DNA from 3 places in the uncultured Sulfitobacter sp. genome. Region 2 is predicted to be linked to each of the others. Evidence: riboswitches for the same ligand, from Rfam matches in the RefSeq annotation. Region 2 holds a riboswitch; each other region holds the start of a gene.

Evidence for each region. A riboswitch is a leader RNA that binds a small molecule or an ion and turns the genes downstream of it on or off. The one in region 2 is predicted to bind cobalamin.
Region 1: linked by a shared signal. The riboswitch ahead of nrdH (glutaredoxin-like protein NrdH) and the one ahead of AADJ11_RS02205 (DUF1636 domain-containing protein) in region 2 are both predicted to bind cobalamin.
Region 3: linked by a shared signal. The riboswitch ahead of AADJ11_RS18165 (DUF1636 domain-containing protein) and the one ahead of AADJ11_RS02205 (DUF1636 domain-containing protein) in region 2 are both predicted to bind cobalamin.

What each region holds. Positions count from the first base shown of each region.
Region 1 is NZ_CAXHZD010000003.1:209,265-219,223, forward strand. It holds gene AADJ11_RS11615 (TatD family hydrolase) at 1-270, shown strand, start outside; gene AADJ11_RS11620 (MBL fold metallo-hydrolase) at 270-1,067, shown strand; gene AADJ11_RS11625 (AEC family transporter) at 1,150-2,079, shown strand; gene AADJ11_RS11630 (glutathione S-transferase) at 2,076-2,711, shown strand; gene rsgA (ribosome small subunit-dependent GTPase A) at 2,751-3,758, shown strand; gene AADJ11_RS11640 (NAD-dependent succinate-semialdehyde dehydrogenase) at 3,920-5,296, shown strand; gene AADJ11_RS11645 (SDR family oxidoreductase) at 5,358-5,954, shown strand; gene AADJ11_RS11650 (sodium:proton antiporter) at 6,099-7,913, shown strand; cobalamin riboswitch at 8,031-8,223, shown strand; gene nrdH (glutaredoxin-like protein NrdH) at 8,326-8,547, shown strand; gene nrdI (class Ib ribonucleoside-diphosphate reductase assembly flavoprotein NrdI) at 8,554-8,970, shown strand; gene nrdE (class 1b ribonucleoside-diphosphate reductase subunit alpha) at 8,952-9,959, shown strand, end outside.
Region 2 is NZ_CAXHZD010000001.1:462,618-472,576, reverse strand. It holds gene cobN (cobaltochelatase subunit CobN) at 1-2,089, opposite strand, end outside; gene cobW (cobalamin biosynthesis protein CobW) at 2,096-3,154, opposite strand; gene AADJ11_RS02205 (DUF1636 domain-containing protein) at 3,156-3,566, opposite strand; cobalamin riboswitch at 3,660-3,868, opposite strand; gene cobO (cob(I)yrinic acid a,c-diamide adenosyltransferase) at 3,906-4,517, shown strand; gene pcaF (3-oxoadipyl-CoA thiolase) at 4,742-5,947, shown strand; gene paaA (1,2-phenylacetyl-CoA epoxidase subunit PaaA) at 5,978-6,970, shown strand; gene paaB (1,2-phenylacetyl-CoA epoxidase subunit PaaB) at 6,977-7,270, shown strand; gene paaC (1,2-phenylacetyl-CoA epoxidase subunit PaaC) at 7,300-8,022, shown strand; gene paaD (1,2-phenylacetyl-CoA epoxidase subunit PaaD) at 8,016-8,483, shown strand; gene AADJ11_RS02170 (2Fe-2S iron-sulfur cluster-binding protein) at 8,487-9,551, shown strand; gene paaZ (phenylacetic acid degradation bifunctional protein PaaZ) at 9,562-9,959, shown strand, end outside.
Region 3 is NZ_CAXHZD010000008.1:16,497-26,455, reverse strand. It holds gene AADJ11_RS18200 (DUF2235 domain-containing protein) at 1-652, shown strand, start outside; gene AADJ11_RS18195 (hypothetical protein) at 1,138-1,854, shown strand; gene AADJ11_RS18190 (XRE family transcriptional regulator) at 1,829-3,094, shown strand; gene AADJ11_RS18185 (hypothetical protein) at 3,398-4,297, shown strand; gene AADJ11_RS18180 (hypothetical protein) at 4,360-4,935, shown strand; gene AADJ11_RS18175 (ComF family protein) at 5,080-5,670, shown strand; gene AADJ11_RS18170 (hypothetical protein) at 5,673-6,230, shown strand; cobalamin riboswitch at 6,602-6,819, shown strand; gene AADJ11_RS18165 (DUF1636 domain-containing protein) at 6,940-7,347, shown strand; gene AADJ11_RS18160 (ABC transporter ATP-binding protein) at 7,344-8,126, shown strand; gene AADJ11_RS18155 (ABC transporter substrate-binding protein) at 8,141-9,076, shown strand; gene AADJ11_RS18150 (iron ABC transporter permease) at 9,083-9,959, shown strand, end outside.

The sequences.
Region 1 (9,959 bases), on a different contig from region 2:
ATGTCCGGCATCACCGCCTTTCCCAAAAGCAGCGATTTGCGTGACATCTTTGCGGCCGCTCCGCTTGACCGGATCTTGGTCGAAACCGACAGCCCCTATCTCGCCCCGCCACCCCATCGTGGCAAACGGAATGAACCGGCCTATACCGCGCATACGGCGCGGCGCGGGGCTGAAACTTTTGGCATCGACTACGCGACATTCGCGGCCCAAACCCAAGCCAACTTTGACCGGCTCTTTACCAAGGTCGCGGCCTTCTCAGAGGCGGCATAATGGCAACGATGAAGATCACCATTCTGGGATGCGGGTCTTCGGGCGGGGTGCCACGCCTTGGCGGGCAATGGGGGGCCTGCGATCCGACCAATCCCAAAAACGCACGCCGCCGCTGTTCCATTCTTGTTGAGCGTATCACCGATGCGGGCACCACATCCGTGCTCATCGACACCTCCCCCGACATGCGCAGCCAGCTCTTGGATGCCAATGTCGGACGGCTTGACGCAGTGATCTATACCCACTCCCACGCCGACCATGTGCACGGCGTCGATGACCTGCGCATGATCGTGATCAATATGCGCAAACGCTTGCCTGTCTGGGCCGACATCCCCACCCGCGAGGCGCTGCTTGACCGCTTCGGCTACGTCTTCATCCAGCCCGAAGGGTCGTCCTACCCGCCGATCCTCGACATGAACCTGATCGACGGCGACGTGACAATCGACGGCCCCGGCGGCCCCCTGAAGTTCACCCCGTTTCTGGTCAACCACGGTGGCATCGACGCGCTCGGCTTTCGGATGAACGATGTCGCCTATTTACCCGACGTGGCCCGCATCCCCGATGCCGCTTGGCCGCATCTGGAAAACCTGACCTGCTGGATCGTCGACGCCCTGCGCCGCGACCCGCACCCGACGCACAGCCATCTTGAACAAACTCTCGGCTGGATCGAAAAGATGGCCCCGCAAACCGCCGTGCTGACCAACATGCACAATGATCTCGACTACGAAACCCTCGCCGCCGAAACTCCCGACCATATTCAACCTGCCTTTGACGGCATGACACTAACCTTTCCCGCCTAATTTCATTTTGCCAAATAAACTCCACGGGGGTCTGGGGGTGTGAAACCCCCAGCGATCCGCGAAAAATCTCAAGGCTTCTTTCGTGCAGACACTTCTCGATGTCATTCTTCCCGTCTTCTTGGTCATCGGCTTTGGCTATGTCTCGGTCTGGCGCGGCGTTTTTCCGACCGCTGGCATCGACGGGATCATGCGCTTTGCCCAAAGCTTTGCGATCCCCTGTTTGCTGTTCCAATCCATCGCGACCCTCGATCTGTCGGCCTCTTTCGACCCTCGGCTTTTGATCAGCTTTTACACCGGTGCCACGCTGTGTTTTGCGCTTGGCATTTGTGGCGCACGGCTGCTTTTCAAACGCGACTGGGAGGATTGCGTCGCCATCGGCTTTTGCTGTCTGTTCTCGAACTCGGTCCTGCTGGGGCTGCCGATCACCGAACGGGCGTATGGCGCTGACGCGCTGACCGGCAATATCGCGATCATCGCGATGCATTCGCCGTTTTGCTACGGCTTGGGCATTACCGTGATGGAATTTGTCCGCAATCGCGGCCAGTCGGGCGTGGCACTGGCCCGCAATGTTGGCAACGCCATGTTCCACAACCCCCTCGTGATCGGGATTATCGCTGGCTTTATCGTGAATTTCAGCGGTATCGCCATTCCGCAAGTGGTTGATGACGCGCTGTCGCTGGTGATACGCGCAGCCCTGCCAACGGCCCTGTTCGCGCTTGGGGCAGTGTTGTTCCAGTACAAGCCAGAGGGCGATTTGAAAGCCATCGTAATGGTCTGCGCCATCGCCTTGCTTATTCATCCGGCGATTGTCTGGCTGATGGGGTCCAGCTTTGGTCTGCCGCAGGATTTATTCCGCTCCGGCGTTCTGACCGCGGCGATGGCACCGGGGTTCAACGCCTATATCTTTGCCAATATGTATGGCCGTGCCCGGCGCGTGGCGGCCAGTTCGGTGCTGATTGCCACAGGTGCCTCCGTGCTGACCGCGTGGATGTGGCTGTCCATCTTGCCATGACGCCGGTGCTCTATTCCTTTCGCCGCTGCCCCTATGCGATGCGCGCCCGACTGGCGATCTTGGCCGCAGATGTAGAGGTGGAGTTGCGAGAAGTCGTGCTTCGTGACAAGCCACAGGCGTTTCTAGACGCGTCCCCCAGCGGCACGGTGCCTTGCCTCGTTCTGCCTGACCAGGTGATCGACGAAAGCCTTGATGTTATGATCTGGGCGCTTTCACAGTCTGATCCCCGAGGGATGCTGAACATGCCAGAGGCCGGCTGGGACCTGATCGCGCGCTGTGACGGGCCGTTCAAACACGCACTGGACCGCACCAAATACACCACCCGATATCGCGATGATGATCCAACCCATCACCGTGCCGAGGCATCGGGTTTTCTGGCTGATCTCAACGATCAAATCGACGTTCACCTGTTTGACCACCCCAGCTTGGCGGACATCGCTATCGCGCCCTTTGTTCGTCAGTTCGCCTTTATTGATAAGCCGTGGTTCGATGCACAGCCATGGCCAAGGTTGCAAGGCTGGCTGGCGCGGTTTTTGGCCTCGGACGCGTTCGCTCAGGTGATGGTCAAATACCCCCAATGGCGGCCGGGCGATGCGCCCACAATTTTCCCGTCGCAGGCTGCACAAGAATGACCCTTTGCAACATCGCGCCAGCGCGCTACTCCCATAGCCGTGAATAATACAACCAACTCAACCATATCACTGGCCGATTTGGGCTGGTCCGACTTTTTCCAAGATCAGCTGGAGGAAGCCGACACCGCCCTGCGCCCTGCCCGCATCGCCACCGTGCACCGGTCGCGCATGTCAGCGGAAACCCTTGACGGGCCTGCAAGGCTGCTTTTGCCGCCCAAGACCAATACCACTGATTTTGCGGTGGGTGACTGGGTGCTGCTGGAACCGGATGAACCCATGTTGGTGCGCAGGCTGGACCGGCAGTCGTTGTTGAACCGGCAGGCCAAAGGCGGGCGCGTGCCGCAGTTGATCGCGGCCAACGTGGATACCTTGTTTATCGTCACCTCGTGCAATGATGATTTCAACCCGGCGCGTCTGGAACGCTATCTTGCCCTTGCCAACGAGGCGGGGACCGAACCGGTGATCGTGCTGACCAAAGCAGACAAAATCGACGATGCGACGCAGTACAAGGATCAGGCCCTCGCGCTGCAGCGGGATCTTGATGTGGTCACTGTAAATGCCAAGACGCCCGATGCCGCCGAAGTATTGAGGCCATGGTGCGGCGATGGCCAGACGGTCGCCTTAGTCGGGTCCTCTGGCGTGGGGAAATCGACGCTGCTGAATACGCTTGCCGATAAAGCACCGGAAGACGCCCAACAGACAGGCGGCATTCGCGAAGATGACGCAAAGGGGCGGCATACGACCACCTCGCGATCCCTGCATGCGATCAAGGGCGGCGGCTGGCTGATTGATACGCCGGGAATGCGCACGCTGCATGTCGCCGATGTGTCGGTAGGTCTAGACGTCCTCTTTGCCGAGGTTACCGAGCTGGCCCCAAACTGCCGGTTCCGCGATTGCACCCACTCGCATGAGCCCGGATGCGCCGTGCAAGCGGCAGTGACGGCGGGGGATTTGGACCCGACCAGACTGGACCGCTGGCGCAAGTTGCAAGACGAAAACCGTGATAATACGACAGCGTCTTCACAAACCCGTGGGAAACGGCGGTAGTTCATTTAAGGTTCACTTTGAAATATAAACAAATATTCTCAATGCCTTAACCAAAATCCACAGCAAACAAACCCTACCATAGCTTTCCATCTGCCCAAACCGCAGGCAGGAACCATTCCCCAATGCCCGTGTTGCCCCTTTGAATTCAAAAAGGAGCGAGCATGTCCAAGATCACCACGGTAAACCCCGCCACCGAAGAAGAAATCCAATCCTACGACATGATGTCAGAGGATGACGCCGTCGCGCGGCTAGAGGCCTGCCATGCCGCATTTCTGGAATGGCGCGAGCTGACGCATGAAGAACGCGCGCCCTATCTCACCAAGATCGCCACCAAGCTGCGCGACAATGCGGATGAACTTGCGGCGCTTATGACGCAAGAGACCGGTAAGCTGCTGAAAGACGGCCACAGCGAGGTCGAGATTTGCGCCGCGATTTTTGAGTATACCGCCAAGAACGGACCCGACGCCCTTGCCGATGAAGAGCGCACCCATGGTGCCGATGGTAAGCGTGGCGTTGTTAGCTATCAGCCCATCGGCGTGATCTATTCGGTCCAGCCGTGGAATTTTCCGCTGTACCAACCCGTCCGCGTGTTGGCCGCCAATCTGATGGCAGGTAACGGCTGCGTCTTGAAACACGCCAGCATTTGCACCGGGTCCGGCCTGCGCCTGCGCGAATTGTGCATTGAGGCGGGTCTGCCTGAAGATCTGTTCCAAGTGATCCTGATCGACCATGACACCAGCGACAAACTGATCGAACACCCCAAAGTGCGCGGCGTGACCATGACGGGCAGCGACGGTGCCGGTCGCCACATCGGTTCGGTTGCCGCCAAAGCGTTGAAAAAGACGGTCCTCGAACTGGGGTCCAACGACGCCTATCTGGTGCTTGAGGACGCGGATATTGACGTGGCGGTCAAGTATTCCGTCATGGGACGGCTTTATAACAACGGCGAAACCTGCGTTTCAGCAAAGCGGTTTATTGTGACCGACAAGGTCTATGACGCTTTCGTCGAGGCGTTCGCCAAGCAAATGGGCGAGATCACGATGGGCGACCCGACGGACAAGGCCAGCCAACTTGGCCCGCTGTCCAGCCAGGATCAATTTGATACCGTCAATGATCAGGTCAAAAAAAGCGTCGCTAAAGGGGCCAAGGTTCTGTGCGGCGGCGAAGCGCCGGATCGCAAAGGGGCGTATTATCCCGCGACCGTGCTGGCAGATGTCACACCCGGCATGCCTGCTTATGACGATGAAATCTTTGGCCCCGTGGCCGCCGTCATCCGCGCCAAGGATGATGCCGACGCCATGCGCATCGCGAACGACAGCCGCTACGGTCTTGGCGGGGGCATCTTCTCGCGCGACGAAGAGCGCGCGTTGAAACTGGTCCGCGATCATTTTGACACCGGCATGGTGCGCATCAATTCATTTGGCGCAGCTGATCCGAATATGCCTTTCGGCGGGGTCAAGGATTCCGGCTATGGGCGCGAGCATGGCGGCTTTGGCATGAAGGAATTCGTGAACGTCAAAGCGATCTTTCTGCCCTGATCAAACAGGCCGCACACCACAATCAAACACAGTAACACGTTGAAGGAGTACAAAAATGAGCATGAATATTCTAGTCGCAGGTGCCACAGGCAAAACCGGGTCGCATGTGGTGAAAAATCTTATTGATCAAGGGCATGAGGCAACCGCACTGGTGCGCGAAAGCTCTGACACCAGTGATCTGCCTAAGGGCACGCATTTGCGCCACGGCGACCTGACCGATTTGTCGGATGACGTTTGCCAAGGCATGGATGTCGTCGTGTTTGCCGCCGGTTCAGGCGGCGACACGGATGCCGGAATGACCGATAAGGTTGACCGCGACGGCGCGCAGCGTCTGACCGATCTGGCCGCAGCGGCGGGCGTGAAACGCTTTGTCATGCTCAGCTCGGTCGGGGCGGATCAGGAAAACCCGTCAGGCGATCTGGCCCACTACATCAAGGCCAAGCACGCCGCTGATGAGCACCTGAAAGCATCCGGCTTAACTTATGCCATTCTGCGCCCCGTTGCCCTGACAGATGACCCGCGCAGCGATAACGTGATCTTGGGCGACGACGTGGACACATCAGCCGAGGCGTCGCGCCGGGATGTTGCCGATGTTCTGGCCGATGCCGCAATCAGCGGGCAATACGACGGGATGGCGCTGAATATGCAATCGGCCTGATCTGCTGATTGAACCATCCCCCACTTTACGAACGCGCGGGCACCCAACGGTGTCCGCGTTTTTGTGTTTGCCCCTAGACCTGTGACAACCGGAATATTTATTGCCTCGCGCCCGTCACATGCTATTTCAAACCACCAACAATAGATGGATCACATTGTGGCAACAGAAACGCTTGGCGCGCTGAACCCCGTAACGGCAATCGCATTGGTCGGTGCCATAGGCGTTGGATCGCAATGGATCGCATGGCGTCTGCGCATGCCTGCAATCGTACTGATGCTGGTCGCCGGTATTCTGATCGGGCCGGTGTTTGGCATCTTTGATCCCGCCCGCGATATCGGGCCGTTGATGGCCCCCATGATCTCCATCGCCGTGGCGATCATCCTGTTCGAGGGCGGTCTGTCGTTGAACTTTCACACGCTGCAAGACGCGGTTGGCGGGGTCAGGCGGTTGGTCTATATCGGCGCGCCTTTGGGGTGGCTAATGGCCGCGCTGTCGCTGCATTATGTGGCGGGGCTTAGCTGGTCCAGCTCGGCCGTGTTTGGTGGCATCATGATCGTCACCGGCCCCACCGTGATCGCGCCGCTTCTGCGCACCGCGCGGCTGTCGCGCCGCCCCGCGACCCTGCTGCAATGGGAAGCCATCATTAACGATCCGATCGGGGCCTTGGCCGCTGTCTTGGCGTTCGAGGTCGTGCTGGCGCTGAACACGGCCACCACGGCGTCCGAGGCGATGATCGAACTGCTGCTCGGGGCTGCCGTGGCAACCGCTGCCGGCGTGGCGGCTGGCGTCGGCCTGTCGCGCGGGTTCAAACGCGGCTGGGTGCCGGAATATATGAAAGTACCCGTGCTTTTCGCCTTGTTGCTGGGGGTGTTCGCCGCATCTGACGCCGTGCTGCATGAAAGCGGGCTGCTGGCCGTGACGATCATGGGGATCGTGATCGCGAACTCAAAACTGCCCAGCTACGAAGAGCTGCGCCGCTTCAAGGAACACGCGACCGTGCTGTTGGTGTCGGGCGTGTTTATCCTGCTTGCTGCGGGTCTGGATGTGGACGCGCTTGGCAATCTTGATTGGCGCGCGGCGGCGTTTGTGGCCGTGGTCGTGCTGGTCGCGCGCCCGCTGACGGTGTTTATCTCGCTTATCGGCTCTGGCATTCCGTTTCGCGAAAAGCTGCTGGTCGCCTTGACCGGACCACGCGGTGTGGTTCTGGTCGCCGTGGCGGGCCTTTTCGGGGAACGCTTGCTCAGCCTTGGCTTTGAAGACGCCGCCTTGATTGCACCGCTGGCATTCGCCCTTGTGGCGGTGACGGTCGTGGTCAACGGATTTACCCTCGCGCCTTTTGCGCGGCTGTTGGGGCTGGCGGGTGCCGATGTGCCGGGCGTCGTGATCATCGGCGGGGCGGATTGGACAACCGCGCTGGCCGAGGTGCTGCGCAAGGCCGAAGTGCCCGTTTTGATGACCGATCCGAACTTCATCCGCCTGCGCAAAGCACGCGCTGCGGGCATCGATACATTCTCGGGTGATATCCTGTCAGAGGCCGCAGAACAGCGGGTCGAGCTGGTCAGCTATGCCACCCTGATCGCGGCCACGGATAACGACGCCTATAACACGCTGGTGACCACGGACCTTGCCCCGGAATTCGGGCGTGAAAACGTGTTTCAGGTGATGCGCGAACGTGCCGACAGCAGCCGCCACCAATTGCCCCGCACCTTGGGGGGGCGCCCCCTCGGCCTAGAGGCCACCCACGCCGAGCTTGAGAAATTGATGGCTGCCGGATGGACCTTCCGCATCACAAAACTATCCGAGGAATTTACGCTCGACGATTGGCGCAACGAGACGCCGGACGGAAAATTACTTGCCCGGATTACGGCGAACGGCACCATTCGCTTTATCCGCAAGAACGAGGACTTCAAAGGCGCACCGGGCCTGCGCATCATCGCCTTGCGCCCACCTGAGGAGTGATGCATATCGGCGGGGGCTTGGCATTGCTCAAGGGTAAATCCCCGCCGCTGCGGTCTGATCACAGAAAAATTTACCCGATCCCAATAACAGCATATTGACACCAAACGGCATTACACCCCAATATGTAGTTGCTTTGGTTCCTGCGGCGCGAGTCGCAGGCTAAGAGGGAAACCGGTGTGATACCGGTGCTGCCCCCGCAACTGTAAGCGGCAAGTGTTGGCCTATGACCCACTGATGCACCCGCATCGGGAAGGAGGCCCCCACATCCGAGCCGTGAGCCAGGAGACCTGCCTTGGCACGATACGAACCACCGCGAGCGGAGGGCTTGAGGACGTGTTGAAGGTTGTGGCCGTGTTGGCCTATGCCCCGCGCGCCCCCGTCCCTTTGCACCACAACAGATAGGGATATGGGCATGACCATCACAGTTTATTCGAAACCCGCTTGCGTGCAATGCACCGCCACCACCCGTGCGCTGGATATGCGCGGTTTGGAATACCGTGTGATCGACCTGACACAAGATGCCGAAGCCATGCAAAGCGTGACCGAAATGGGCTACCGTCAGGTGCCTGTCGTGGTCGCGGGTGATGCGCATTGGGCGGGTTTCCGGCCCGACATGATTGGTCAGTTGGCCTGACCGGCAATGGGCGGGCTGGTCTATTATTCGTCGGCAACGGGCAATACCGCGCGGCTGGTTGCAGCGCTTGGGATTGATGCCATGCGCATTCCCATTCGCCCGTCTGATCCGATGCCAGCCCCTGCCCGCCCCTTTGTGCTGGTCTGCCCAACATTCGCCGATGGCGCAGGGCGCGGCGCGGTGCCCAAACAGGTGATCCGCTTTTTGAATGAACCGACACGCCGCGCGCTGCTGCGCGGTGTGATCGGTGCGGGAAACCGTAACTTTGGCGCGACCTTTGCGCTGTCGGGCGACGTGATCGCCAAGAAATGCAACGTGCCCGTGCTCACAAGGTTTGAGCTGGCAGGCACGGACCTAGACATCGCCCGCATTCGCGACGGGCTGGACAAATTTTGGAGAACAGAATGCTTGATGACGGTATGACCGCTGGGCTGGACTATCACGCGCTGAACGCGATGCTGAACCTATATGACGAGGCGGGGCACATCCGTTTTGACGCCGACCGCAAGGCCGCGCGCGAATACTTTTTGCAGCATGTGAACCAGAACACCGTGTTCTTCCACTCGCTTGAGGAAAAGCTCGGGTATCTCGTCGACGAAGGCTATTACGAGGCCGCGGTGCTGAAGGCCTATCCAGCCGAATTCCTGCGCGAGATTTGGGACACGGCATTCAAGCAAAAATTCCGGTTTCCAACCTTTCTGGGCGCGTTCAAATATTACACCTCCTACACGCTGAAAACCCGTGACGGGAAACGGTTCCTGGAACGCTACGAGGACCGCGTTGTGATGACTGCGCTGACGCTGGCGCAGGGCGATCAGACCCAAGCGATGGCGTTCATGCATGAAATTCTGTCGGGCCGTTTCCAACCCGCCACACCGACATTTCTGAACGCGGGCAAGCAAAGCCGGGGCGAGCTGATCTCGTGTTTCCTGCTGCGTCTTGAGGACAACATGGAAAGCATCGGGCGCGGCATCAACTCTGCCCTGCAGCTTAGTAAACGCGGCGGTGGCGTGGCCTTGATGCTGACCAACGTGCGCGAACATGGAGCCCCGATCAAGGGGATCGAAAACCAGTCCTCAGGCGTGATCCCGGTGATGAAACTGCTTGAGGATTCATTCTCCTACGCCAACCAGCTTGGTGCACGCCAAGGTGCAGGTGCTGTGTATCTGAATGCGCATCATCCTGATATCTTTCAGTTTTTGGACACCAAGCGTGAAAACGCGGACGAGAAAATTCGCATCAAGACGCTCAGCCTTGGCGTGGTTATCCCCGACATCACCTTTGAATTGGCCAAGAAAAACGAGGACATGTATCTGTTCTCGCCCCACGATGTTGAGCGGGTTTACGGCGTGCCGTTCTCGGACATTTCGGTCACCGAGAAATACGCCGAGATGGTCGACAACAAACGCATC
Region 2 (9,959 bases):
TTTCGGTCGCAAACGCCGTATCACTTGCAGGTGGTCGGCCCCAAATATGCAGACCAACGCCAAACTGGCTTTCCTTGATGTCACAGACAAACCGGTCGATCCGGCCAATCGCCTCGGCGCTGCACGACGCGTCATCCAACCCCAGATCAGCTTCGACACCCTGCGCCTGTGCTTCGGCGCGGATATCGCCCTGAAGCCGGTCACGGCGGCGCGGGTCCAACCCGTCAGCATTCGAAAATTCATCCAGCAACGCCTCGAGCCGCGCCAAGCGGTCGGGCGTTTCGCTGACTTGCATCGGCGGCGGGATATGGCCCAACGTCACCGCGCCAATGCGCCGTTTAGCCTGCGCGGCCTCGCCCGGGTCATTGACGATAAACGGATAGATCACCGGCAGGCTTCCGGTCAGTACCTCTGGCCAGCAGGCGTCCGACAGCGCGACGGACTTGCCCGGCAGCCATTCCAGCGTGCCATGGGCACCAATATGAACCAGCGCATCGCATTCTTGCTGAAGCCACAGATAAAAGGCGACATAGGCATGGCGCGGCACCCGCGACAAATCATGATAACTGTCCTCGCGCCCCTGCGGTGTGCCGCGTTCGGGTTGCAGTGCGGTCACGACATGGCCGCGCTGAACGGCGGCAAAGCAAAATGCGCCGTCTTCAACGTCTGTATCTGCTTCGGGGGCACCCCAAGCTTCCTCCAGATCATCGATCAATTGCTGCGGCAGGCGGGCCAACGCGGCCTTGTAAGCACTGAGCGGCCAGCGGGCGCTGCGGGCCAGCAGGGCGTCTTGCAGGGGCAGATCATCGGGCGATCCTGTCTGATATCCAGAAGCGGTTAGGTCGTCCAGAATAGCGGTGGCCGATTGGGGGGCATCCAAACCAACCGCATGGCCCATGTTCCAATCCTTGCCCGGATAGGTCGACAGCACCAGCGCCACGCGCCGCGCTTGCGGAGCCTTGGCCGCCAGATCAAGCCAGCCCATGACACGCCCGACGATGGCCGTGATCCGGCTGGGGTCCGGCTGATGGGCGTAGCGGGAAAACTGCAGATGATCGTCGCGCGTGCCCGGTTGTTTGAACGACGCGACGCCAGCCATAATACGGCCGTCGACCTCGGGCAGGACAACATGCATTGCAAGGTCGGCGGGGGATAGCCCGCGCTCGGCCTCACTCCACGCGTCGCGGGTCGAGGTGGCCAGCGCCACCTGAAAAACGGGCACACCGGCGGCATCAAGGGGGGAGGTGCCATCGTCACCCTTGCCCGAAAATGCGGTGGCATTCACGATGGCACTGGGGGCCAGTTGGGTGATCTGCCTGCGCAGCCAGCCCGCCGCATCAGGAGCCTTGAGCGAGGGGGCAAACAACGCGATCACATCGCAGCCGCGCTGGCGAAATGCGTCAAACAGCGCCGTGATCGGCGCAAGATCAGCGGCCACCAGATACGAGCGATAAAAAACAATTACGATCCGCGACCGCCCAGCCAAAGCGGCGGAGTGACCCATTGCCACCACCGGGCAGGCCGCCCCGGTTTCAGGCGTCCATGCGCCAACGGAGGGCAACCCTTTGGCCCCCTGCACCGGTCCGGCATATAACCCCGCCGCCAGCGCCAGTTGCGCCAGTGCAGCCTGCGCCGCAACCACCCCGCCCGTCGTGCACAGATGCGATAACCTGCGCAGGGTCGAGACGGGCAATGTCGACATATCATCAAGACGGCTATCGGCGCGGCCATCGGCAGGCAAAACCGCCAAAGCAATCCCGCGTGATTGGGCCAGCGCGCGGATTTGTTGCAGCCCATAGGGCCAATAGGGCACGCCGCCAATTAATCGGATCAAGATGCCGCGCGCACCGGACAATGTGTTTTCCACATAGGTATCGACGGACAGCGGGTGTTTTAATGCGGCGATATTCGCCAATCGCAAAGACGGCAGACGCCCCTCGGCCCCGCCGCCCCGATGCCATGCTTCGGCAAAGGCCCCCAGATCGGAATCAGATAGCGAAAGCACCACCAGATCTGCGGCGTCCTGCCCCAGATCTGTTGGTGTGTCGGTCTCCTCCAACCCATGGCTTTCCCGAAATATGACATGCATATCTGGTTACTCGGCAGCCTGGCTTTGCACAGCGCCCAAGGCGGCGCGGATCACATCGGGGGCGATATCATCATGCTCGGCAATCACAACCAAACGCCCTTGGCGCGCCTCATCTGCGCCCCATGGTCGGTCATATTGATGCCGCACACGCGCACCAACTGCTTGCACCAAAAGGCGCATGGGCTTGCCTGTCACAGCGGCGTATCCCTTGATCCGCAGTATGTTGTGATCGCGCGCCAGCCCTTCGATGGCGGCGACCAAGGCGGCAGGGTCAGTCTGTTCAGGAATATCCACGACAATTGATTCAAAATCGTCATGTTCGTGATCATCATGGCCGTCGTGATGGCTGGGTCGGGCGTCCATGTCATCTTCGGCGGCGGCCTCAAGCCCCAGAATGATCCGCGGATCAACCACACCTTCGGCCACCTCGATAATGGGCAAGGGGCGCGGCGTTTCTGCGTTGATCAATGCTTTGGCTTTGGCAACGCCCTCGGGACCAGCCAGATCAGGCTTGGTCAGCAAAATGATATCGGCGCAGGAAATCTGATCTTCGAATACTTCGGACAATGGCGTTTCATGATCAATGCTTTCATCCGCCAGACGCTGCGCATCGACCGCTGCGACATTGGGCGCGAAACGACCTGCTGCGACGGCTTCGGCATCGGCCAGCGCGATGACGCCGTCCACAGTGATCTTCGACCGGATATCAGGCCAATCAAACGCTTTCAAAAGCGGCTTGGGCAGCGCCAGACCAGAGGTTTCGATCAAGATGTGATCGGGGCGCGGGTTCAGCGCCATCAATGCCTCGATCGTGGGAATGAAATCATCGGCAACGGTGCAGCAAATGCAGCCATTCGCCAGTTCCAGAATGTTTTCCTCGGGGCAATCGGGGATGGCGCAGCTTTTCAGGATATCACCATCAACACCCACATCGCCAAATTCGTTGACGATAATGGCCAGACGTTTGCCGCCGGGGTTTTGCATCAGGTTGCGGATCAGTGTCGTTTTACCAGACCCCAGAAAGCCGGTGATCACGGTTACAGGCAATTTTGCGAAATCAGTCATCTCAGGACTCCAGCGGTTGAGAAAGAGGGGGAATGCGGGCAACGCAATTGCGTTTGAAGTGTTCAGGGCGTTCGCGCCAAGGGATCAAACCATCGCGGGTCGCATGATAGCGCGCGGCCCCGTCCAGGATCATCTCGGGGTGGTCGCCCTCGTCTACATTGGCGAAAACATAGGTCCATTTGTCACTGTCCCCGCGCAGTGCAACGGTGCACCCGTGGTCGCAGTTTTGCAGACATTCAACCGGGGCCACCTGCACCCCATCGGGCAGATCAAGTGCGACAATCCGGTCATAGAGCGCTTGACCCGGCCGCCGGTCATCTTCGGGCGTTTCTTGGCCACGACGACATTTCACGCAAACCAAAAGCTGTGTTGGTTGCCCGCCGCCGGTGGCGTTTTGTTCAGTATCTTTCATGGTCCTCGGTCCCATCTGGTAAATGGAACGCGGGTCTGATGACGAGGCGAACCGACACACGGAACAAACCCCGACACCGGAACACCCCGTCCGGTCTTGGCATCTCTTGCTGGCAGGTCTCCCGGCTCACGGTTGTCGGGCGTTGGCCCACGGTGGATCTGCCTTCCCAGCCTTCGGCCAGTGGCGTTGATCCTCCTCAAATCCGTTCACGGTCGCGGGGGCGGCTGTATTTACCGATATAAAACCGGATACACATTCCCTTTTCACCTGTTTACACAGGAACCAGCATAAGGGCAGATGGTCCTAATCCACGAGACTTGTCAAGAACGAGGAACCCCAATGACCGAGGACATCAACGCCCGCCATACCGAAAAGATGCGCAAGATTAAGGCTGCGCGCGATAAGATGATGCAGACCAAGACCGACGAAAAGGGTTTGATCATCGTGCATACCGGTGCAGGCAAGGGGAAATCATCCTCGGGCTTTGGTATGATCATGCGCTGCATTGCCCATGGTATGCCCTGCGCTGTGGTGCAGTTCATCAAAGGCAATTGGGTCACCGGAGAGCGCAAGTTCCTGACCGAACGTTTTGCCGATGAATGCCGGTTCTTCGTGTCCGGCGAAGGGTTCACTTGGGAAACCCAAGACCGCGAACGCGATATCGCCGCCGCGCAAAACGGTTGGAAGATGGCCAAGGAACAGATCCTGGACCCCGAAATTCAGTTCGTTCTGCTGGACGAGATCAACATCGCCCTGCGCTATGATTACCTGGACATCGACGAGGTGGTGGATTTCCTGCTGCACCAGAAACCGGCGATGACCCATGTTTGCCTGACCGGCCGCAACGCCAAGCCAGAGCTGATCGAAGCCGCCGATCTGGTCACCGAGATGACCTTGGTCAAGCATCCGTTCCGCGATGGTATCAAAGCGCAAAACGGCGTGGAGATGTAAGCCGCAGCACTAAGCTGCTGCGTTTATCCTGTCTTCTTTCATATAGTTACGTCGCTTACGGCGACCCTGAACGCGTGGTCTCGCCCCTTCGACTCCACGCGTTTAATGCTGTTTAGCGACGTCTTAATCATGTTACATATTGTAAAATTATTCTTCATTTAAGTAACATTTAAGTTGCGGCGAATCGCGACTATCCCTAGGCTCATTAATCAAGGGAGACTTTCATGGACGCTTTCATTTGTGACGCACAGCGCACACCCATTGGCCGTTTTGGCGGGGCTTTGTCATCGGTTCGGGCCGATGATCTGGCTGCTGTGCCAATCGCTGCGCTGATGGCGCGCCACCCTGACCTGGATTGGTCAAAGGTGGACGATGTGATCTTTGGCTGTGCCAACCAAGCGGGCGAAGATAACCGTAACGTGGCGCGTATGGCCGCATTGCTAGCTGGCCTGCCGGTGGATGTGCCGGGTGCCACAATCAACCGTTTGTGCGCCTCGGGCATGGATGCCGTCGGTGCCGCCGCCCGCGCGATCAAGGCAGGCGATATGGATCTGGCGATTGCTGGCGGCGTTGAAAGCATGACGCGCGCGCCGTTTGTCATGCCCAAGGCCGAAACCGCGTTTTCGCGCAACAATGCCGTCTATGACACCACCATCGGCTGGCGGTTCGTGAACCCCAAGATGAAGGCGCAATATGGCGTCGAATCGATGCCTGAAACCGGCGATAACGTGGCCACCGACTATGACGTCAGCCGCGCCGATCAAGACGCATTTGCCAAACGCAGCCAAGACCGTTGGGATGCTGCAGACAAGGCTGGCATTTTCGCGGATGAAATCGCGCCAGTCACAATCCCGCAACGCAAGGGCGATCCGATTGTATTTGACCGCGACGAACACCCACGGCCCGGCACGTCGATGGAAGCGCTGACCAAACTGCGCCCGATCAACGGCCCCGACCTGACGGTCACCGCCGGCAATGCCTCTGGCGTAAACGACGGTGCCGCCGCGATGCTGATGGCGTCCGAGGCCGCTGCCAACCAGCACGGCCTGACCCCGATTGCCCGCGTCGTGGGTATTTCAGCCGCCGGTGTTGAACCGCGCGTCATGGGTATTGGCCCGGTCCCTGCCAGCCAAAAGGTTCTGGCCCGCGCCGGTCTGACCATCGACCAGATGGATGTGATCGAACTGAACGAGGCCTTCGCCAGCCAAGGCATCGCCACCCTGCGCGCCCTTGGGGTTGCCGACGACGCGCCGCATGTGAATGCCAATGGCGGTGCGATTGCCATCGGTCACCCACTGGGCATGTCCGGCGCACGGTTGGTTATGACCGCCGCGCTGCAATTGAAACGCACAGGCGGCCGCTATGCCTTGTGCACCATGTGCGTTGGTGTCGGCCAAGGGGTCGCCATCATTTTGGAACGCGCAAGCTAACTGTTAATCCCACCTGAAAGGATCTGAACGATGTATGCACAGATGATCAAATCCACCGGCGAAGGCGTCAAATCCCTCGACGAAATGGATCCGCAAGAACGCGCCTTTCAGGAACGGATTAACGCAGGCGGCAAAATTGAACCGAAAGACTGGATGCCGGACGGGTATCGCAAGAACCTGATCCGGCAGATCGGCCAACATGCCCATTCTGAAATCGTCGGCCAACTGCCCGAGGGTAACTGGATCACCCGCGCGCCCACGCTGGAACGCAAGGCGATCCTGCTGGCGAAGGTACAGGATGAAGCAGGCCACGGTTTGTATCTTTATTGTGCCGCCGAGACCCTTGGCGTCACCCGCGACCAACTGACCCGCGACTTGTTGTCGGGCAAGATGAAATACTCCTCGATCTTCAATTATCCGACCCTAACATGGGCAGATATGGGCGCTGTGGGCTGGTTGGTTGATGGTGCCGCGATCATGAATCAGGTGCCATTGCAGCGTACATCCTACGGCCCCTATGCCCGCGCGATGGTCCGCATCTGTAAAGAGGAATCTTTCCACCAGCGCCAAGGCTACGACATCATGATGAAAATGGCGAATGGCACAAAAGCGCAGAAAAAGATGGCGCAGGACGCGTTGAATCGTTTCTGGGGCCCCGCACTGATGATGTTCGGCCCGTCTGACGAAAATTCGGTCCATTCGGCGCAATCCATGGCGTGGAAGATCAAGATGAACAGCAATGACGAGCTGCGCCAGAAATTCGTCGATGAATGCGTCCCGCAGGCCGAATATCTGGGCCTGACCGTCCCCGACCCCGATCTGAAATGGAACGAGGAACGCGGGCATTATGACTTCACCCAGCCCGATTGGGATGAATTCTTTGACGTGCTGCGCGGCAACGGCCCCTGCAACAAGGAACGCTTGGCCGCGCGGAACAAGGCGTGGGATGACGGCGCATGGGTGCGTGACGGGCTGATGGCCCACGCCGCGAAAAAGCGCGCAGCGAAACTGGCAGCGGAGTAATTTGACATGACCAACCCCACACAAGAATGGCCCCTGTTCGAAATTTTCATCCGTGGTCAACACGGGCTAAGCCACCGCCACGTCGGATCACTGCACGCGCCTGACGCCGAAATGGCGATCAAGAACGCCCGCGATGTATATACCCGCCGCAATGAAGGCGTCAGCATTTGGGTCGTCCAAGCCTCTGATATCGCCGCCTCCTCGCCCGAGGAAAAAGGGTCGCTTTATGAGCCTGCCAACGACAAAGTGTATCGCCACCCGACGTTTTTCGACATCCCCGATGAAGTGGGTGCAATGTGAGCGACCACCTTTTCGAATACCTGTGCCGCATGGGCGACAATACGTTGGTGCTGGGCCACCGCGTGTCCGAATGGTGCGGCCATGCGCCCGTCCTCGAAGAAGACATCGCGCTGGCCAATACGGCGCTTGATCTGATCGGGCAAACGACCCTGTGGCTGGACCTAGCCGGAGAGGTTGAGGACGCAGGCCGCGATGCCGACAAGCTGGCGTTTCACCGAGATGTTTGGGATTTTCGCAATCTGTTACTAGTCGAACAGCCTAACGGTGATTTCGGCCAGACCATGATGCGCCAGTTCCTGTTTGACGCGTGGCATCTGTCGCAATTGCACGCGCTGATGGACAGCAGCAACACACAGATAGCCGCCATCGCCGAGAAGTCATCGAAAGAGGTAACCTATCATCTGGAACGCGCCACCGACACGGTGATTGGTCTGGGCGACGGGACCGAGGAAAGCCACACCCGGATGCAGGCCGCATTGGATAAATTGTGGCCCTATGTCGGGGAAATGTTCACCTCAGACGATGTGGATGCCGCGATGGTTGATGCGGGCATTGCGCCCGATCCAACGTCGCTTCGGCCTGCCTATGACGCGCTGTTGGACGATGTGTTCACCGCCGCCACGCTGACGAAACCGCAGGATGATTTTGGGCATCAGGGTGGTAAATCAGGCAAGCGGCATTCCGAACATCTGGGCCATATGCTGACGCAAATGCAATGGCTGCAACGCGCCTATCCGGATGCCACATGGTAGTCGAAAGACCCACGTTAGAGACTGTTTGGGGCTGGCTTGACGCTGTGCCAGACCCCGAAATTCCTGTCATATCCCTGACCGATCTGGGAATTATCCGCGATGTCCAATGGCAGGATGATACGCTTGAGGTCACGGTAACGCCCACCTATTCCGGCTGCCCCGCCACCACGATCATCAACCTTGATATCGAAACCGCCTTGCGCGGGCATGGGATCGAAAAACTGGCTCTAAAGCGGCAACTTTCGCCTGCTTGGACGTCAGATTGGATGACGGATAGCGGCCGCGCCAAGCTTGAAGGTTACGGGATCGCCCCGCCCCAACCCGCCGGCGGTCCGCAACACTGCCCCCGCTGCAAATCCACGCATGTGGAAAAGATCAGCCAGTTCGGATCGACCCCCTGCAAGGCGCAATGGCGTTGCACCGACTGTCTGGAACCCTTTGATTATTTCAAGTGCATCTGACCTATGAACCAATTTCTCCCCTTATTAGTGACTGATATTCACCACACGATCCGCGATGCGGTGGTACTGACACTTCAGCCCGAAGACCCCAGCGCATTTGATTTTACCCAAGGCCAATATCTGACGTTCAAGCAGGATTTCGACGGTACAGAGTTACGTCGCAACTATTCGATCTGTGCCGGATTGGATGATGGGGTGTTGCAGGTTGGGATCAAACGCGTTGACGGCGGGGCCTTTTCCACCTTTGCGAATGAAACGCTCAAGGTCGGGGATACGCTGCACGCGATGCCGCCCCAAGGCAAGTTTTTCACCGCGTTAGAGCCTGATATCTCGAAGAATTACCTCGGGTTTGCAGGCGGGTCGGGGATCACGCCAGTGTTGTCGATCCTGAAAACGGTTTTGATGCGCGAGCCGCAATCGACCTTTACGCTGGTCTATGCAAACCGCGCCGTGAACACGATCATGTTTCGCGAAGAGCTCGAAGACCTCAAGAACCGCTTTATGGGGCGGCTGAGTGTGATCCACATGCTTGAATCTGGTCAGGACATTGACCTGTTTACAGGGCGCATCGATCAAGCCAAATGCGATGCTTTGTTCAAGACCTGGATCGACATCAAAAACATCGATACCGCGTTTATCTGCGGGCCGGAGCCGATGATGCTGGCCATTGCAGAATCTCTAAAAACCCACGGGTTAGAGCCTGATCAGATCAAATTCGAGCTGTTCAGCGAAAGCCAGCAAGGGCGTCTGGCCAAGCAGGAAATGGCCAAGCGCAGCGAAGACCAAGCCCTTACGCAAGTGACCGTAACCATTGACGGTGCCGCCCATAGTTTCACCATGACCAAAGGCCAATCCGTGCTTGAGGCTGCGCTGGAAAACAATCTGGATGCGCCATTTGCCTGCAAGGCGGGCGTTTGTTCAACCTGTATGTGCAAGGTGACCGAGGGCGAGGTTGAAATGCTGTCGAACCACGCGTTGGAGGATTACGAAGTCGAACGCGGCTATCGTTTGAGCTGCCAAAGTTATCCGGTCAGCGACACCCTCGTTATCGATTACGATCATCACTAAGGAGCCTATCATGCGCGACATTCAAAGCTTTGGCGCTGGACAGTGGATCAATCCGGGGGCCGGTTCGCGCAGCATCGCCAGCGCCATTACCGGCGAGGTGATCGCGCAGGCGGGGAATGACGCGCTGGATATTCAGGCGATGTTGTCGTTTGCCCATGATGTTGGCGGCCCCGCCCTGCGCAAACTGACGTTTCATGACCGCGCCAAGATGCTCAAGGCGCTAGCTGGCTATCTAAAAGACCATAAACAGAGCCTATATGACCTGAGTTTCGACACCGGCGGCACCCAATTCGACCATATGATCGATGTGGATGGCGGTATCGGCACGATGCAGGTTTATGCCGCCAAGGGCCGACGCGAGATGCCGGATGATCAGGTATTTCTGGATGGTCCACCCGAACAATTGGG
Region 3 (9,959 bases), on a different contig from region 2:
TTACTGGGTGGTAGTGACCACAAAAAGCCAGATTAAGTATTTTCGTGAGGTGCCCGGTGGGCGGATAACATCGTGGCATTTTGCTTCATGGAATTTAAAGAATTATGATAAGTTTCTCGATAATCTGGTGCGCTTTGCCCGCCATGCCATTTCAATCGACGAAAATCGTAAGAGCTTTCCCCGTGTTGGATGGGGGCATAAAGACGACTATCGGAAAAATGCGCATTTGAACCCAGCTTGGTTGGAGCAGGTTTGGTTCAGTGGCAATCATTCAGATATCGGCGGTAGTTATCCTGAATCAGAGTCTCGGCTTTCAGATGTAGCACTGCAATGGATGATTGATGAATTCCAGCAAGCAGTTCCAGAAGTGCATATCCAAAAAGAGCTGCTTGTAACTTCACCAGACGTGAAAGGACTGCAGCATGACGAGGTGTTAAGTACAGCCCAGATGTGGCCAAGATTCATACCTGATTGGCTTCGACGTAAACTTACGTGGTCGGCGAAGACCCGACGGGTTCATGTAGATGCGAAATTGCACCCGACAGTATTTGAACGCTTAGACGCAGACGAGGTGCCTCACATTAACGAATCCAAAGCTTATCGGCCCGCAAACCTTAAGGGACACAGCAAAGCAGGAAGCTTTCTCGACTGAGTGGCCATGCGTCCGAAAAGGCTGACTTGATATGGTCAGTAGACTTGGCAATGCGGCACGTCTGGTTTGCCCCTTCCAAGACTTGCGCGTTAGGATAGGGAGTTCCCAAAATGGTAAGCAAAAATCTCAGGTTCCGAACTGAACCTTTTGTATTCCCGCTGCTCGTTGATGACGTAGAATTTCGCTGGTGTTCGTGAAAAGGCACCGATGTGCATCAGATGAAATCACGAAGTGATCGTCGGTATCGTAGTGCGCCTTTATCTGGCCAAGTCTTTCGAAATTCGAAGCATAGCGTGTGTTCTTCGGATCGTTAGCTCGTTGTCGATAGCGTCTGAGTTATGCGCTGTGCCCTGCATGCAGAAGTTTATAATGAGAGATGGTTGGGCGAGATGATCCGCAGTTTTGAGTAACAAGCATCATTGACTTAACGCAATTTTTTCCATACTAAATCCCTCATAACGCAATACTGTAGAATCGGAGCAACCATGGGCGATTTTGTGAAGACCCGCTTTCCTGTCGCCATTTATCGCGGCCTTATAATTGATCTTGAGGATCGCCTGCGTGGCGAGGCACTCAAGGCACATCGGATGATCCAAGATCACTCCGGCCTTGATCAACTTCGCGGACGGCGGCTTGAAGGAATGTCGCGCTTCCACATGATGGAAAAGGGTTTTCAGGAAGTTTGCGAACTCCACGGAGGCGCTTTACTTGCAGGCGGAATCATTCCCGGCACGGACTTTAAGGTTTTTCAGCCATTTATGCGTTTCGAGCATGCGAGCCAAGGTTTCATTATTGGCCTTGCTGCCATGCCAGAACCAAGCAAACTGCCTACCAAAAACAAATCAAGGTTGGCCGGGGTGACCCTAAATTACCATATCTCGCCACATTTCGACCTTGACGGCAAAGGCCCTAAAGCTGGGGATATTTGTATTTTGTTTCTCTTTTCTCGCGACCGTGAACAGGCTGGGAAAATAGAGGAACTTGCCATTGGCGTAGTGGATTCAAATTACGATCAATATCTATTTTATGAACGGATCGATCAGTACCTTGCGGACGACGGTGACGTTTCGGAATCCAGCTCGCCATTCCCGACGCCCCCAGCGTTGCCTTCCAGCGGCGCTGTCCGCCTGAAAAGCACAATGAAGACCTTTATGCCGCCCGAAACGCCATCTTTGGATGACGAAGAAGACGGCAAGGCATAGCTGGTGCGATAAGCACCGACGGGAGAGAATGATGCGAGTGGGAACACCTGGCTTTGTGCCAGAACGTTTAGTTGAAGCCCGCGCAGCGCGGCGGATTCAAAGCATGAAAGAACTGGCGCGTATTTTGGGCGTAAATCCGAGTTCTGTGTCGCGTTGGGAAACAGGGAAGCAAGCCCCTGAAGCAGAAGCATTGTCCGAGTTGGCTAAAGCACTGCGGGTGAGACGAGAGTTTTTCCTTCGGCCTGTATTCGATAGCTCGAGGCCCATGTTTTACCGTAAATTGGCCAGCACACTGAAGCGTGACCGCGAGTATCAAAAATCCCAGGTGAACTGGCTACATGAGATAAGCGATGTCTTACAGCATTACGTGGACTATCCCGAACTGGACATTCCTGACATGCTCGGCGGCTCTAGTTATAAGCAGCTCCGAGATGAGGACATTGAGGATATTGCTGGCGACTTGCGGACTCATTGGCAGTTGGGGCAGGGGCCATGCACCAATGTTGTAGCGGTTCTAGAAAAGATTGGGTGCGTTGTCGGTTCAATTGAAATGGGAACGTCGAAACTCGACGGTGTATGTAGCTGGTCAAAGGCTGAAGACAGGCCACACATCCTATTGGCATCTGACAAAATGAATCTACCACGCAGACAAATGGATGCGGCGCATGAACTTGGTCACGCAGTCCTTCACAAAGGTGTTAGCGCCGGTTCTTTGCGTGATGATCTGAAAGAAATCGAACGGCAAGCATTCCGGTTCGCAAGCGCCTTTCTGATGCCACAAACCACTTATGTACCTGAAGTTCCGAATTTCTCCCTTGCTGGACTGCTGTCACTGAAAGAGCGCTGGCGCGTTTCGGTAAAGGCACAGATCAAACGCCTGCTCGACCTTGAGATCATCCCCCCAGACCACGGCACCCAGCTTTACAAAACATATTCTGCCAAAGGTTGGAGTAGACAAGAACCTATGGACAGGGAATGGGCTGTTACAAAACCACGTATGCTACGCGATGCGCTTTACTTGATAGTAGATTCCGGAACGCGCACGAAGGAAGACTTGCTATCGGTCGAATTCACCATGCATCCGGGCGACATTGAAAACATTGCCAATCTGCCATCTGGCTGGTTTACAAAGAACACAGGCGATGTGGTGCCTTTGACACTGAAACCCGCTACTCCGCGCGGAACAGAGCCCCCTGCAGGCGGCTCTGTCATCTCATTTTTCCGACGCGAACAACCTTGAGGGGATAAGACGTGCGTGTATCCATCGACGTTTTGGAGGAGGACTTGGATGGCGACTACGGATCAGTGCCGGGGCTTATTATTACATGCTCCCGATGCCGCCACTCGGTTGAGGTCTTTGGAACGGAAGAAAGTTCCTTAAAACGCGGAGCAGTCATGATGCGTGATGAATGTCCTTTTGACGAGGCCAATTTCTACGAAGCCTAAGCCAATTTCGGCGGAGGTCACGCTGAGCCCAGCGGATATAAAAATTATTTGAGGGCTTCCTAAACTGAATATTGATTGAGTATCGAAGGACATTGGAATGGCATTACCCTCAAACTACCGGTGGATTGTGGTCGGCAATCTGGCAATCAGGAATCGTGCAAACGCCCCGCATTATGCACCGGCATTCGAAATAGGTGACTTGCTAGCGGCGCTAACGGATCGGATTGCCCGTGAGGATGTACATCGTCCATATGCGAAAAATTCGCGGCTGATGTGGTGTGCTGATCTGGCTGAAGATGACGATTACTACCGGATGATCCTTCAGGTTGGAGACAAAAACGTAACTGGGGTTTCATTCCTACATTTCGAAACCAAGGAAACACGAGACATTGAAAAGGATGAAGATGAAGGTGGTCACTATGCTGCCCACATTCTGATAAAGAAGACGGGCGATCAGTTTGGGCGGCATTTGATCTTGATCGAGAAGGTGCCAGGCATTTACCTATCTTCGGTCAAGGATCATCTGACTTGGGTTTGTAAGAGCGCGCTATACGAAAAAGAGGCTCAGGATGATGACGGTGAATCTAAGCGGTTTCGGCCAGTCTTCGAGATTGATGGTCATCAATCCAAGACTATCCGTGAGGCGTTGAGGACGGGGACGCTTCAGGACATTGAGTTCATTGGACACGAAGAAAATCACGAAGATGGGTTGGATGAAGATCCAATTGTGGAAGAGATCGTCCATGAAGCAGGGTGGGAGGTGAAAAAACGTGTCACCGAAGACCAAGCGCAAACGATTTTTGGACGTATTGGCGGATTCTTGGGTGGCTTCAGAGGTGGTGCTGATGACACGCAGATTTTTGTTAGGATCAAGGCTGCAAATGGCCAAATCAAACGAACTGAAGTGCACCACAACGGCGATGAAATTCTTGAACAGGCATTTGTGCAGAACGAAATCGTCAATGAATTCGACCCCCCCCCTAACGCAACGCTATGAGGCGTTCCGCCAAGACATGGTTGAGAAGATGATCGCAGTCGCCGACGCAGTGGGCGGTTGAAATGGCCCTTCAGAAACATACCAAGGTCTTCACCGTATTCTCGTTCTTACGTCTCCGAAGCGCTGATATTTTTTGGTATCAATGGATTTATCCGTCTATCTTTTTCGCCGTGACCTTTGGTGGCTTCCTATTCTGGGGCCATCAGTTCGTTAGTTTTGATCAGTCGAAGTTGATTGGAGATGTCAACGCCTTGATGGGCATTTTAGTCGGGTTCTATATTGCAGCCTTGGCAGCAGTTTCGAGCTTTGCAAATGAGAACCTAGATCAAATCATGAGGGGCAGAGCCCCAACCCTTACATCTGTTCGCAAGGGCAATGAAATCAAAGAGACGCTGACCAGACGGCGGTTTCTGGCAATCATTTTCGGATACTGCGCCACCCTGGCAATCATCCTTTATGTCTTTGGAGTGCTTCAAGTCCATTTGACGGTAACGCAACCAGCCGCGCTTTGGGCGCAAACCATCATGAGTGTAGTAGGATATATTGCTTGGGCGATTTATTTATGGATAATCTCTAGTTTGCTTGTCGTGACCCTTCCAGGACTCCACTACCTTGTTGAGCGCATGCACCGAGCATAAATCACAACTTGTGTGGGCTCTCGCGCCCTGCAAAAACGACCGCTGGTTCATCTAGAATTAAATTTCCGACAGATGCGGTCATTTACCGGATGAAAGCAACGTCAGTACTGATTATCCGTGATATCGATTTAGGGAGACGCGATTTTGAAGGTACGCATTAAGAAAATCGCAGGGAACTGGGAAGATGGCTATGCTCTCGATAAGCATACTGCCAGTAGCACATTCACCGGCCACAACGAACAAGGTTATGCGACGTTTGACACTGTCAGAACAGAAGCAGGCGAGGCAGTTTACCAGCTCAAGTACAGGCAGGATTTCGATCAAGTCCAGCCGCTGGCAAAAGCCGTCATCAAGTACATCCTCCCTCATTTGGGTAAGATCGGCTTGGTGGTCCCTGCTCCAGCCTCAAATGCACGCAACCGGCAACCCGTTCATGAGGTCGCGGCAGCGATTGCAGAACGTATCAAGGCACCTTTTTTCGACGACATGATCATCAAGTCAGCAGTAGCCGCAAACTCAAACTCGCTTAAGAATATGAGTACTAAGGAAGAAAAAGAAGAGACCTTAAGGGGCCGTTTCCTTCTCCAAAAAAGGATCGGCAACGATGGAACTTGGAATGCTTTGATAGTGGATGATCTCTATCATTCTGGGGCAACAATGGAGGCTGTTTGTGAACTACTTTCGGGCTATAGTAAGATCGGAAATGTATACGTGGCCGCCCTGACATGGAGATAACGATGCAGACAGTATTCATCGCAGGTTCAATCAAGATCAAGCGCCTTCATCCGCTGTTCGTAGAGCGTATCGCAAACATTGTCCGCGAAGGAATGCCGGTTATCGTCGGCGACGCGAACGGGGCGGACGCATCGATCCAAGCCGAACTTCTTGCTCAATCTGCATCAGATGTGACTGTGTTCTGCACTGGTGAAATGCCAAGGAACAACCTTGGCGACTGGAAGGTCCACCGAGTTAAGTCTTCGGCCCAACCTGGAACCAGAGCCTATTTCACTGCCAAAGATATCGAAATGGCTGAACGTGCAGAGTTTGGTCTGATGCTTTGGGACGCTGCCAGCACAGGCACATTAAGCAATGTTTTCGAGCTGTTATCACAGGGTAAAAAGAGTGTCGTTTTTGTGAATAGAGAAACAAAATTCCTGAACGTGAAGCAGGGTGGTGATGTTCTCGATCTGGTAAGCTTCATGAGTGACGGTGCGAGAAAGACAGCTGATCGGAAGATACGTCTTGGCGAGCGTGTCAGTCAGTTGGCTGGTATTCAATCTAATATGGCTATCTGACTCACTTAAATTTCCAGCAATCTGGCTTCCACTTTCAGGCGAGGGTGACACCTCTACTTGCTCATGTCGGACTTTCACGGAGAATCTTATCGTCTGATCAAAGTCGCATAATATTCAATATGTGAAAATTTGATCCGTAAAGCGATGACCTACCGGGGCAGGGACCAGTTGTCACATTTGGCGTAGTCTTTCAAGGTGGCCGTTCATTCATGTTGCAGCTAATGCCGGGTGAGAGCCCTCTTTGACCGATGCTGAACGTTGGATGAATGGCGGCTTTTGAGGTCAGGTCCAAAAAACAATTAGGCCAAGCGCCGAGCAAACAAAACAGAACTGACTGTAGACATAGTGTCTTGACCTACTACCCACTTTCTACCAGTAGTAATTCAGATGGTTTCCAGCCGCTGAACATGCGTCTGGGATGAAAAGGGAATACGGTAAGGAAGAGCTGCTAAGCGCCGAAACCGTAACTGCCCCCGCAACTGTGAGCGGTGAGTGACCCCGATGAACACCACTGAGCCTTAGGCTTGGGAAGGTTCGGGCGAACGCTGATCCGTAAGTCAGGAGACCTGCCATCAACGACACCAATAGGTGCCGTAAATGTAACTCAACCCAGACGGGGTGTCTGGTTAGGAGATCATGATGGCGACACGGAAATTCCCGTGCTTTAAAACATGTCTGCCCTGCGCCCCGCATATTCGCGGAGGGCGATATGATCACGCACCAAAACCACAAGATAACCGTCTGCACACCCTGCAGGCATAAAGGCACGGACTGCCGCCCAGGATTCGAGTTGATCGAAAAGCTAGGAGCCGCAATTGCAGCGGCTGGGGATACGATCTCCGAAGATTTCGAAATATCGGGTGTGGCCTGCATGGCGGGCTGCGATCGGCTCTGCACGGTCGCCTATCATGGCAGCCGCAAAGCGACCTATTTGTTCGGCGATGTCGACCCAAAAGTGGACATCAACGATCTTGTCACCTTCGCACGGCAGTATGCCCACTTATACGACGGTTGGTGTTCTTCGGTAGATCGTCCAGGCAAGCTACGTAAATCCACACTTGCAAGGGTGCCCTCTGCGATGATCGCAATGGAAGCCAGTGACGTGCGCGCATCATGAACGCCGCTGATCTTGAGGTGAACGGTGTGAGTTGGGCACCGACCAATTCGGGCCAACCAGTGCTGCACCCCACAACCTTCAGCGTTGCTGCGGGAAGGGTTTTGGGTGTGGTGGGGCCGAATGGTGCGGGAAAATCTACTTTGCTGCGGCTTCTCTATCGGTTTCAACACCCCAAGACAGGGCAGGTTCGCGTGGGCGGACAAGACATCTGGTCCATGTCGGCTCGTGACGCCGCCAGGCGGACCGCAGCAGTCTTGCAGGAACAGGCTTCGGCATTCGGACTGACCGTTCAAGAGATCGTGCAACTGGGCAGAACACCGCATCGGTCAGGCTTTGCCGCATCGGGGGCGAGCGACGAGAAAGTTGTTGATTACGTCTTGGACACCCTTGGTTTGCACCCCTTGGCGCACCGTGACTTTGGCACATTGTCCGGCGGTGAACGCCAGCGCGTAATGGTGGCGCGGGCTTTGGCCCAGGAACCTCAGGTCTTGATCCTTGATGAACCGACGAACCATCTTGATGTGCGCCACCAGCTTGAAGTCGTGTCGCTGATTCGCAGTTTGGGCATGACCATCGTGGTGTCGCTGCATGACCTGAACATGGCTGTGAGCGTTTGTGATGATGTGCTTGTCCTCAAAGACGGGCATCCACAAGGCTTTGGTACGCCGCAAACGTTACTGACCGACACCCTCGTTTCGAACACGTTTCGCGTTGATGCGCGGCGTGAAACCCTTGCCCCCAGCGGGGCCCCTCATTTCACATTTAACCTTCCAGATTGAAAAGGAACCTTAATATGAAACTTACACTAACAACACTGGCAGCCCTTTTGATGGCAGGGTCTTCTATCGCCCAAACCACCGTGCAAAGCTGTAACCGCGTCGTGACGTTCGATGCCCCACCACAGGCCGCCATTTCCAACGATGTGAACCTGACCGAAATGATGCTGGTCCTTGGCCTTGCAGATAACATGGTTGGCTACACTGGAATATCCGGTTGGAAGACGTTGGACGAAGACATGACCGCCGGTGTCGAAGAATTGCCCGAGCTATCGGCGAAATACCCGTCCAAAGAAGTGTTGATCGGGGCTGATGCGGACTTCTTCTTTGCGGGCTGGAATTATGGCATGAGGGTTGGCGGCGAAGTGACACCAGAGACCTTGGCCCCCTTCGGCATCCAAGTTTATGAGCTGACCGAAAGCTGCGTCCACGTCGGCGAAAAAGACGCGGCATCTATGGACGACATGTATAATGATCTGCACAATCTGGGTGCGATCTTTGATGTATCCGACCGCGCTGAGGCGTTGATCGAAAGCTACCAGATGGCACTGCAAACATTCCTCGCCGACCTACCCGCGCTGGAAACTGCTCCACGGGTGTTTGTCTATGACAGCGGTGAAGACGCGCCGTTCACGGCAGGGGCATACGCTATGCCAAATGCCCTGATCGAGGCCGCAGGCGGTACCAACATCATGAACGACTTTGAAAAAAGCTGGGCAACTGTCGGCTGGGAGGCAGTGGTCGAGCGTAACCCTGAGTTCATCGTGATCGTGAACTATGGCGAGGTCACAGCAGATCAAAAGCGCGAATTCATGATGTCCAATCCTGCGTTCGCGGATATCGACGCGGTGCGCAATGATCGGTTCGTGGTGCTTGAATATGTCGAAGCAACGCCTGGGCCGCGCAACATCGAAGCCGTCAAAACACTTGCCGCTGCATTTCGGGCTGAGTGATCTGACATGACCCAAAAACAGCAATCGATACACTCTCCCAGACCATCCCGCGATCTTTGGATCACCGGCATCTTTGGCGTGCTGGCACTTTTGGGATCGTTGTCGATTGCTGTAAGCGTCGGGGCCATCGCGGTCCCTTTGGAAACCGTCTGCGGCATTTTGATCAACAAGATTGCCCCAGACACGATTGCCGTTGATTGGTCTAAGGGCCGCGAGGCTATCGTTTGGGATATCCGGTTCCCGCGCGCCATCCTCGCCTGTTTTGTCGGGGCGGGGTTGGCAATCGTCGGGGCCAGCCTTCAGGCGGTGACGCGCAATCCACTGGCGGACCCGCATCTTTTGGGGATTTCAGCAGGTGGCGCATTCGGGGCAATATTGGCGCTGTTGCACACAGGGTTGTTCATAGGGCTTTTGACCGTTCCATTGTTGGCGTTTATCGGTTCGCTTGGAGCGACACTCATCGTTCTGGCCGTTTCGCAATTTGCAGCCGCAACCAGTGCGGATAGGCTGGTGTTGGCGGGCGTGGCTGTGTCGTTCATCGTGATGTCGGCGGCGAACGTTTTGATCTTTCTGGGTGACCCACGAGCCACACACACCGTGGTTTTCTGGATGTTGGGCGGCCTTGGTTTGGCGCAATGGGATCAACTAATTTACCCAGCAGTGGTCCTAGTAGGTTGCGGAACCTATCTGTGGCTTAAATCAGAAACCCTGAACGCCATGACAGTCGGGGACGAAACCGCCACCACGCTCGGTATTCCCGTCGCCCGTTTCAGGCTGTCGGTCTTTGTCATCGGGGCGTTGATCACCGGCGTCATGGTCGCGTTCTCTGGCATCATCGGGTTCGTCGGCCTCATGATTCCGCACATCGTGCGCCTCTTAGTCG